2 regions of the Lysinibacillus sp. UBA5990 genome follow, and region 1 is predicted to be linked to the other one. Evidence: riboswitches for the same ligand, from Rfam matches in the RefSeq annotation. Region 1 holds a riboswitch; the other holds the start of a gene.
The links. A riboswitch is a leader RNA that binds a small molecule or an ion and turns the genes downstream of it on or off. The one in region 1 is predicted to bind cobalamin.

Region 2: linked by a shared signal. The riboswitch ahead of nikA (nickel ABC transporter substrate-binding protein) and the one ahead of B3D94_RS02295 (hypothetical protein) in region 1 are both predicted to bind cobalamin.

Annotation. Positions count from the first base shown of each region.
Region 1 is NZ_DJAY01000003.1:162,464-167,265, forward strand. Features, by position in the region: gene ytvI (sporulation integral membrane protein YtvI) at 1-206, opposite strand, end outside; gene B3D94_RS02285 (hypothetical protein) at 296-847, shown strand; gene B3D94_RS02290 (glutathione peroxidase) at 935-1,480, shown strand; cobalamin riboswitch at 1,583-1,781, shown strand; gene B3D94_RS02295 (hypothetical protein) at 1,944-2,501, shown strand; gene B3D94_RS02300 (ABC transporter substrate-binding protein) at 2,485-3,435, shown strand; gene B3D94_RS02305 (tyrosine-protein phosphatase) at 3,571-4,335, shown strand; gene B3D94_RS02310 (MATE family efflux transporter) at 4,472-4,802, shown strand, end outside.
Region 2 is NZ_DJAY01000015.1:1,462,317-1,467,118, reverse strand. Features, by position in the region: gene metE (5-methyltetrahydropteroyltriglutamate--homocysteine S-methyltransferase) at 1-1,311, shown strand, start outside; cobalamin riboswitch at 1,442-1,634, shown strand; gene nikA (nickel ABC transporter substrate-binding protein) at 1,779-3,398, shown strand; gene nikB (nickel ABC transporter permease) at 3,470-4,423, shown strand; gene B3D94_RS19865 (ABC transporter permease subunit) at 4,446-4,802, shown strand, end outside.

The sequences.
Region 1 (4,802 bases):
CTCACTATGTATATAAAGGCAACTGCAATTTTTCGAGACATTTTCCAGCGCCTTTTAAAGAACATGACGATTGGTTCAAGGAAAAATGCGCTGATAGCTGCTAATATTAATGGCATAGATACCGGAATAATAAAATAAGCGGCTATAATTAGGGACAGAATCACTAGCAATCGAAAAATCAATTTCCTAGCATTAAATTTATTCATAAACTCACCTTCTTTGCGAAAAAATTAAGTTAAGTGTAACATAAATCAAGTTTTATGACGTTCTGAAACAATAAAGGTAGGGATAAATTATGGAAAAAGAGATTTTGCAACTTTTTAGTAATCTAACAGAGCGTGATCGAGATATTCAATATGAATCTTACGAGGAACTGATGAAAATTATGCAGGAGCCCGTAGATTGGACATATGCAGTGTGGGAACAGCTTGTACAAGCACTTACATATAAAAATGGACATGCACGTGCACTTGCCGCACAAATTTTATGTGCTTTAGCTGCAAAAAGTGATCCCGAAGAAAGAGTATTAGAAGATTTTTTAAAGATTTGGGCTGTGACTTATGATGAAAAGCCCGTCACGGCAAGGCATACATTACAGGCTATTTGGAAAATTGGTTTAGCAGGCCAAGTACAAAGCGATTTAGTCGTATCTTATTTAGCCAAGAGATTTCAAACTTGTTTAGATGAAAAGCATCCTACTCTCATTCGCTATGATATTATTGTATCTTTAAAAAAATTATATGATCAAACGAGTGATCCTAAATTATTAAACATAGCCCATCGCTTAATTAATGAAGAGCAAAATGTTAAATATAAAAAGAAATATAAGTCAGCCATCCGTTCCTAGTAACGAGATGGTGTTTTTTGTGCAAACTCTTTGGTTATTAGGAGATTAGTCAACTATAATATATGAAAAAACAAAAGGGGTTAGGGAATGAGTATTTATAATTATTTAGTACGGAAGCCGAATGGTGAAATTTTATCAATGGAAACTTTTCGAGGAAAAACGATGCTAATTGTTAACACGGCCAATCAATGCCGATTTACATATCAGTTTGAAGACTTACAAAAAATGTACGATAAATATGGAAAAAATAATTTTGTCGTTTTAGGATTTCCTTGTGATCAGTTTGGCCATCAAAATCCTGAAGATGGAGAGGAAACTGCGCATCTTTGTAAGGTAAACTATGGAGTTACGTTTCCCATTTTTGAGCTAGTCCAAGTAAATGGGGAGACGACACACCCTTTATTTAATTATTTAAAACATGAAGTTGATTTTCGTGAATTCGGAAAAGCAAGCATGCAGGAGAAAATGCTTGCTGAGGCAATCATTCAACTTGCTCCAAGCTTTTTAGATGGTCGTAATATTCGCTGGAATTTTACTAAATTCCTAGTAGATGCAAGTGGAAAAACCATAGCTCGCTTTGAGCCTACAGACTCACAGCTTGATATTGAGCAAGCAATTGAAAAAGTATTGTAGTAGAGTAATTTTATAGAAATGAAAATACTTCTAAAACGGCTATCATTTTTGTACGCAACTATTTTTTCCTATCAATCTATGATAAACTGCTTTACAAGTGAATTATTCTTGCAGAATAAAGGTGCTAGCTAGCATAATCGGGAATTCGGTATAAGCCGAAGCTGTTTCCGCAACTGTAAGTACAGCTATTATAAAGATGTGCCACTGTTTCATAGGAAATGGGAAGGTTCTTTATAGCTCTTATCTATTTATATAGGAGCGTTGTACAAGCCAGGAGACCGACCTTTATTTGAACGTATAACAACTCTTCGGAAGCTAAGAGGATATACGGCAAATACATAGGCAGTGTCGTGTTTCTATGACAATCATTATGGTATTTTCGTCGTTCCTTTGTGTGAGGAGCGATGTTTTTTTATGTTCTAAAAAAGTGAGGATTTTCATTATGAAAAAGGGGGACAGTAGGTTGAAAAAAGATGCACGTTATTCTTGTTATCCTTTTATGCGAGAGAAGGCTTCAACTGTCGATTTTGAGATTCGCACAGATAGTTTAACAACGCATTTAGGGGTCGCGCTAGCTATAGTAAAGAAAGAGAATGTCCAGGTTGTTGTAGATGATTTAATCCAGATTTTACCTATGGCTTATCATGTGAATGGCTCGGTTCGTGGAAAGCTAGCAGTTACAGATGAGGATCTATCTTGGTTAAGTGAGCGCTATGATTTTTATGTAAGTCATGTGAAGGAAGAGATTCAAAATTTTGTTTTACCTCAAGGAACAGAGGCGGCTGCTGCTTTACATCTTTGTCGTAGTGAGGCGAAAAAATCATATCGAACTTTACACACGGTTTCGGAAGAACGAGAGGTACCTAATATTCTCTTCGATTATTTAGGCTTATTAGCCAATGTATGTTTTGTAATGGCTGTCTATACGAATCAACAAGCTGAAATAGCTGAAATTCCGTTTATGAGTAAATCATATCCAATGAAAAAGAAAAAGGTGAATAATAATGAAGAAACTATTTAATTTACAATGGCTATCGGTATTATTGCTAGTGCTCGTTTTAGCAGGTTGTGGTACCGCGGAAGATACAAAAAATAAAGATGTATCCGAAGATGAACAAAAGATTGAGCAAACAAGTTATAAAGTAACAGATGATCGTGGTGTCGAAATAGAGTTTAAGGAAGTGCCAAAAACAGTTGTGTCTTTACAGCCTAGTAACACAGAAATTCTATTTGCACTAGGGGTTGGCGATAAAATTGTAGGTGCCACTGAATATGATACATATCCAGAAGCTGCCCAAAAAATCGAACGTGTTTCTGATACTGTGAATTATAACAGTGAGCGAATTTTAGCGTTAAAGCCAGATGTTGTTATTGCGTATACGATTGGTGAGAAGGATGCACTTAAGCCACTCGAAGATGCAGGAATTAAAGTGTTTGTTATTCAATCAGCGGGTACATTCGATGATGTATATGGAGATATCGAACAAATTGCAGCTGTTATGGATGTTAAGGATAAAGGAAAGGCATTAAATGAGGAAATTAAAGCAAAAATCGCTGATGTGCAAACAAAGGTTAAAGAAGTAAAAACACCAAAAAATATTTATTTAGAAATTAGTCCAAAGCCTGAAATATATACAGCAGGCTCTGGCACTTTCCAACAAGAAATATTAAATGCGGCAAATGTAAAGAATGTGTTTGAAGATTTAGATGGCTGGAAGCAAGTATCTGAGGAAGATGTTATTGCGAGAAATCCAGACGTCATTTTAACAACAGTCAATTATACAGAAAATCCAATTGGAGAAATCCTTGCTCGTGATGGGTGGAATACGGTAACAGCTATTCAAAACAAGGCAGTTCAGTCCCTTGACACAGATATCTCAAATCGCCCAGGTCCGCGTATCGGTGAAGCAGTTGAGCTCGTTGCTAAAGCTGTGTATCCAGAGTTATATAAATAAAATCGTAGAAAATGTTAGTTGTTTATTACAGCTAGCATTTTCTATTTTATTACCTAGTGTGAAAATTGGTATTCATGTAGTTTGTTCGATAGAATAAAGGTAAGAACGCTAATTAATATAGGGAGGTGTAGTTCAATGAAGCAAGTACAAAAAAATATTCAGTTTGAGGCCGTTTATAATTTCCGAGATATGGGGGGGTATCAAACGAAGGATGGGCGCGTTATAAGAAATGGCTTATTTTATCGCTCTGCCGCACTTGGTAAAATGACAGCGACAGATAAAGAATTATTTGAAACATTAGGTATTAAAACAATTTTTGATTATCGTGACACAAATGAAGTACAACATAATCCTAATCCTGTGTTTCCACAAACTCGATATATTCAAATCCCTGCGAAGGGAAAGCATGCTTTTGAAATGCCAACCAATACAGGTGGTAGAGAGTTTTATAAAGTAGTTAACGCTGATATGTTCAAGGACTTTTATGCACAAATGCCTTTTCATAATCCCTCTTTTAAGGAATTAATGATGACTATACAAAACCCTAATAATTTAGGGCTAGTCCATCATTGCGCAGTTGGAAAAGACCGAACAGGAATTGGTGGAGCTCTTATTTTATTGGCTTTAGACGTTCCTGAAGAGACCATTATGGAAGATTATTTAGATACGAATATTCATTTGCTTCCCATGGTAGAAAGAATGGCTCAAACGATCCAGCACCAATATAATGAACAAGAATTACAGCAATTTTATGCTTTAATGTCCGCTCGTGAAGACTATTTACAGGCAGCACTAGATGCTATGGATTATCGTTATGGCTCAAAGACAGCTTTTTTGGAGCAGGAGTTTGGTCTAACGCTTGATAAGCGTGAGCAATTACAGTCACATTGCTTAATCTAAATAAAATCCCTTTCACAAATTAGTGAGAGGGATTTTTTATGTGGAAGCGTTGTCTTCCTATAAATCTCTTTACAGTCTGCAAATTTATGATAAGATACAATAGATTTTTAAGAAAAGTATAGGAGAAGTGAAGTTATTGGCAGACACAATAAAAGAAACAAATAAGTTAAGTCTATTCCATTTAACATGGCCTATCTTTTTAGAAGTATTTTTATTTATGTTGATGGGACTAGCCGATACTTTTATGCTTAGTGCTCTATCAGATAATGCTGTGTCAGGAGTAGGTGCAGCCAATCAATATATTCATATCGCTATTTTAATTCTTGAGGTAGTCGGCAACGGTGCGTCCATTGTTGTATCACAATATTTAGGTTCGAAACGTTTTTTTGAAGCGGCTAAAATATCGGCTCTAGCAGTCACAATGAATTTGGCAGTTGGACTTATAATGAGTGTTCTATTTTTCTTCT
Region 2 (4,802 bases), on a different contig from region 1:
GTACCAATATCAACTTCACTTGAAAAAAAGCTGGACCCTGTTCTCAAACAAGCACTGGCGTTTGCTGATGAAAAAATCGAAGAAATTATTGAGCTCACTAAATATAGAAAAAATCAAGACGGAACGATACGTCATAATTTTTCAGCAAGTATGAAGGCCATTGAAGCCCTAAAAAATCATTCGATTCGTCAAAATAAAATGATCCAGCAAGCCGCTCAATCCGTATCAACGAAGGATTTTGAGCGACATAGTGATTTTAATCAACGTCAAAAAATACAGCAGCTGGCATTAGGACTGCCACTATTCCCAACAACGACAATCGGCAGCTTCCCTCAATCTGATGAGGTGAAGAGAAATCGTAATGCTTGGCGAAAGAAACAATTGTCGAATGAAGACTATGAAGCATTTATTGAACTGGAAACAAAGCGCTGGATTCACTTACAGGAGGATCTTGATATAGATGTACTAGTTCATGGAGAATTTGAACGGACAGACATGGTCGAATATTTCGGTGAGAAATTGACGGGCTTTGCCTTTACTGGAAAAGCATGGGTTGTTTCGTATGGCTCTCGCTGTGTGAAGCCTCCAATTATTTATGGAGATGTTGCATGGTCTTCATCCATTACTGTGAAAGAGTCTGCATATGCCCAAAGCTTAACGAAGCGCTTTGTCAAAGGGATGCTGACGGGGCCAGTGACCATTTTAAATTGGTCCTTTGTACGCAATGATATTTCTCGAAAAGATGTGGCTTATCAAATTGCATTAGCACTTCGCACGGAAGTGGAAGCACTAGAAACGGCTGGCATCTCCATTATTCAAGTGGATGAACCAGCACTCCGTGAAGGCTTACCTCTTCGTAAAGAAGAATGGGGGGCTTACTTAGACTGGGCGGTCAATGCCTTCAAGCTTGCTACATCGAGTGTTAAAGATGAAACACAAATTCATACACATATGTGTTACTGCGAATTTAACGATTTCATCGAACCTATTAGCGCGCTAGATGCAGATGTGATTTCCATTGAAACATCACGTAGCCATGGAGAGCTAATTTCTTCTCTTCAAGTAAATCCTTATACAAAAGGAATCGGATTAGGTGTTTACGATATTCATAGCCCACGTGTGCCGAGTGAAGGCGAAATGTTAGCCATCATGAGAGATAGTTTACAAGTTCTAGACAAACATCAATTTTGGGTTAATCCTGACTGTGGCTTAAAAACAAGGAAAGAGCCAGAAACAATCGCGGCTTTAACTAATATGGTAGGTGCTACTAAAATATTGCGTCAGGAGGTGAAGGAATCTATATCAAGATAACGAAAACAACATAATAAAAAGAGTTAAACAAAGATCAGGTTACCTACCTGGTCTTTTTGTATAGAGGTTTTATTATATTCAGAAAATAAAATTGACGTGAACATTTCAGCATGTTATGTTTATTACTAATTTCAAATATTGCATTACAAGTTTGAATGAAATTATTTTTCATTCAATTAAAAGGAAAATGGGTGTAAATCCCATGCTGTCCCGCAGCTGTAAATGAGGAGTTTTGTTTCGATTACCACTAAGTTCTATCTTGGAAAGGTGAAGCAAAATGATGATTCATAAGCCAGAATGCCTGCTTGTAAGAAGATTCATTGATGATCTACGAAAGATAGGGAGATGGATGGAAGCTTACGTATTGTAGGTTCATCTGTCCTTATTCTTGTAGAATAAGGTTTTTTTATGCCTTCTTTCTATTCAATTTGTAGATATGAACATGGAATAGAGATAGGAGACAAAAGATGAGATGGACGAAGTATTCACTGCCTTTCATGCTTGTTTTGACCTTGAGCATTTTAGCAGGTTGTACAAGCTCGGAAAACGATAAAGGAAATTTAGCATCAACAGAACAGACAGATGAAAAAATGATTACGATTGGATGGCCATTAGATGTAGGTCCATTAAACCCCCATACATACTTACCAAATCAGATGACTGCTCAAGCTATGGTTTATGAATCTTTAGTGGAGTATAACGATGATGGGACAATTACCCCAAAGCTAGCAGAAAGTTGGGACATCTCAGAGGATAAAACTACCTATACGTTCCATTTACGCAAGGATGTTACCTATTCGGATGGGACTGCCTTTAATGCTGATAATGTAATACGCAATTTTGATGCGGTATTAGCGAATCGTGACATGCATTCCTGGATGGGTATGGTCAACCATATAAAAGAGGTCGTCAAAGTAGATGATTCAACAATACGTTTGCAATTAGATGAACCGTATTACCCTGTGTTAAACGAAATAGCCTTTGTTAGACCATTCCGTTTTTTAGGGGATAATGGCTTCCCAGACAGTGATGCGACAAATGATTCCATTCAATCAGCTATTGGCACAGGACCATGGGTATTAACCGACTACAAAAAAGATGAATTTGCTGTATTTAGCCGTAACGAACATTATTGGGGTGAAAAACCTCTCGTAGATAAAATAAAGGTTAAGATCATTCCAGATTCGGAATCCCTTTCATTAGCCTTTGAAAATGAAGAATTAGATGTCATTTATGGTCGAGGGATTATTAGTTTAGATAACTATACGTACTTAAGAGATAGTGGCAAATATAAAACAGCTACATCTGAGCCGTTGTCTACGAAAGCATTACTGTTTAATACTCAGTCTGGACCGTTAGCTGAGCTAAAGGTTCGACAAGCTATTCAGTATGCTATCAATAAAGAACAAATGGTAGATAGTATTACACATGGTACAGAAAAAGTGGCAAACACGCTATTTTGGGATGCCATTCCTTATGCCAATATTGATTTAGCACCTATTTTATATAATCCTGAAAAGGCGCAGAAATTGCTAGATGAAGCGGGCTGGACGCTAGAGAAGGGTGAGAAAATTCGTTCGAAAAATGGTCAACCTCTTACATTAGAATTAATCTATATTGCTACTGATGCCATTCAAAAACCTATGGCAGAGTTAATGCAAGGCGAGCTAGCAAAAATTGGGGTACAGTTAAATATTGGAGGCGCTGATGTTATGGTTGGTCTGCAAAAATTAATGGATGATCAGGTTGATATTAACTTCTGGCGAACAAATGGACCGCCAACTGATCCACATAGCTTTGCAAATGAATCAGCTACACCAAATGCTAGTGGTGTATATGAAGCAAAATTAGGTTTACCAAATGCTCAAGAGATTGATACAAACATACATCAACTATTAGTTGGTACCGATGAAGAGGAACGCGTGCAGCTATATACGTATATTTTAACAAAGTTCCACGATCAAGCATTGTTCTATCCAATATCGTATGAAACTAATAATGTTATTTATCAACCATATATGAAGGATTTTGCACCACGTGCTTCTGAATATGACATTCCATATGCACAAATGGATAAAGAAAACTAAGTATGAAAGAGAGAGTGTGTCGAATCAGGACAACTCTCTTTTTATCATCGGATGAAATAGGAAGTGACGACATGTACGAATCGACTTGGATGTTTTGTGTAAAAAGAATTCTCACACTTCCATTTGTATTAGTAGGCGTATCTATTCTAACCTTTGTGTTTATTCGTTTCGTACCAGTAGAACCGGCAGAGGTCATCCTTCGACTTTCAAGAATTGCCCCAACACCAGAGGCTATACAAGCTTTACGAGAAGAATTAGGGACAGACAAGCCTTTTATCATGCAGTATCTGCTATGGGTAAAAGGCGTTTTACAGCTAGACTTTGGGACATCTTTTGTTAGTAAATTACCCGTGGCTCATGAGCTATTTGCTAAGCTACCCGCTACCATTGAATTAGCTTTAGTAGCATTTATCCTAATTTTAACTTTTAGTATTCCGTTAGGGGTTGTGAGCGCATTATATAAGCATTCCTTTATCGATAAAATCATTCGATTGTTTACAGTCCTAAGTGTATCCATTCCAACATTTTGGTTAGGGTTTATCCTACTCTACCTTTTTAGCTTAAAACTTGGCATTTTTCCGACGAATGGAAAAGGTTCGGTAGCACATATTGTTTTACCAGCCTTCACCTTAGCTTTACCTACAATCGGATTGTTCTCACAGTTTATCCGCTCTGCCGTAATCGAAGAATACGAGAAGCCATATGTAAAATATGCACAGCTAAGAGGCTTGAAAAAATCGGTCATTCTCATCCGGCACGTGGGGAGGAATGCTGCCATACCGATATCAACTTTGTTTGGGATGACACTCGGAAATTTGCTAGGTGGTGCTGTCATAGTCGAGCAAGTATTTAGTTGGCCGGGGCTCGGTCGATATTTAATAGAATCCATAACGAATCGTGATTACCCCGTTGTACAATGCTATGTGTTGGTGATTGCTGTCATCTATGTGCTCGCCAATTTAGGCACAGATGTATTGCATCGTTTATTGGATCCTCATCTGATGATGAAGGATAGGAGAGGGTAAAGTGAACTTAGGACGTATACATATGAGAAGATATTTTAGTCTCACCTTACTGATTATCATTGGTTTACTAGGACTGTTAGCCCCACTCATTATGCCTCATGACCCTTTAGCAGTCGATATTTCTAAGAAATTTTTAGCCCCCTCATGGGACTATCCATTAGGAACAGACCATTTAGGAAGATGTGTCTTCTCCCGATTGCTTTTAGGGATTCGGTATTCTTTAGGTGCGGCGCTCGTCATACAAATAATTGCTATTCTAGTAGCGATACTACTGGGCGCATGGGTCTCCTTAAAAAGAGGTATAATAGATGCGCTATTTATTCGGGTATGCGATATTTTATTAGCTTTTCCAACACTTGTACTAGCATTTGGGCTTTTA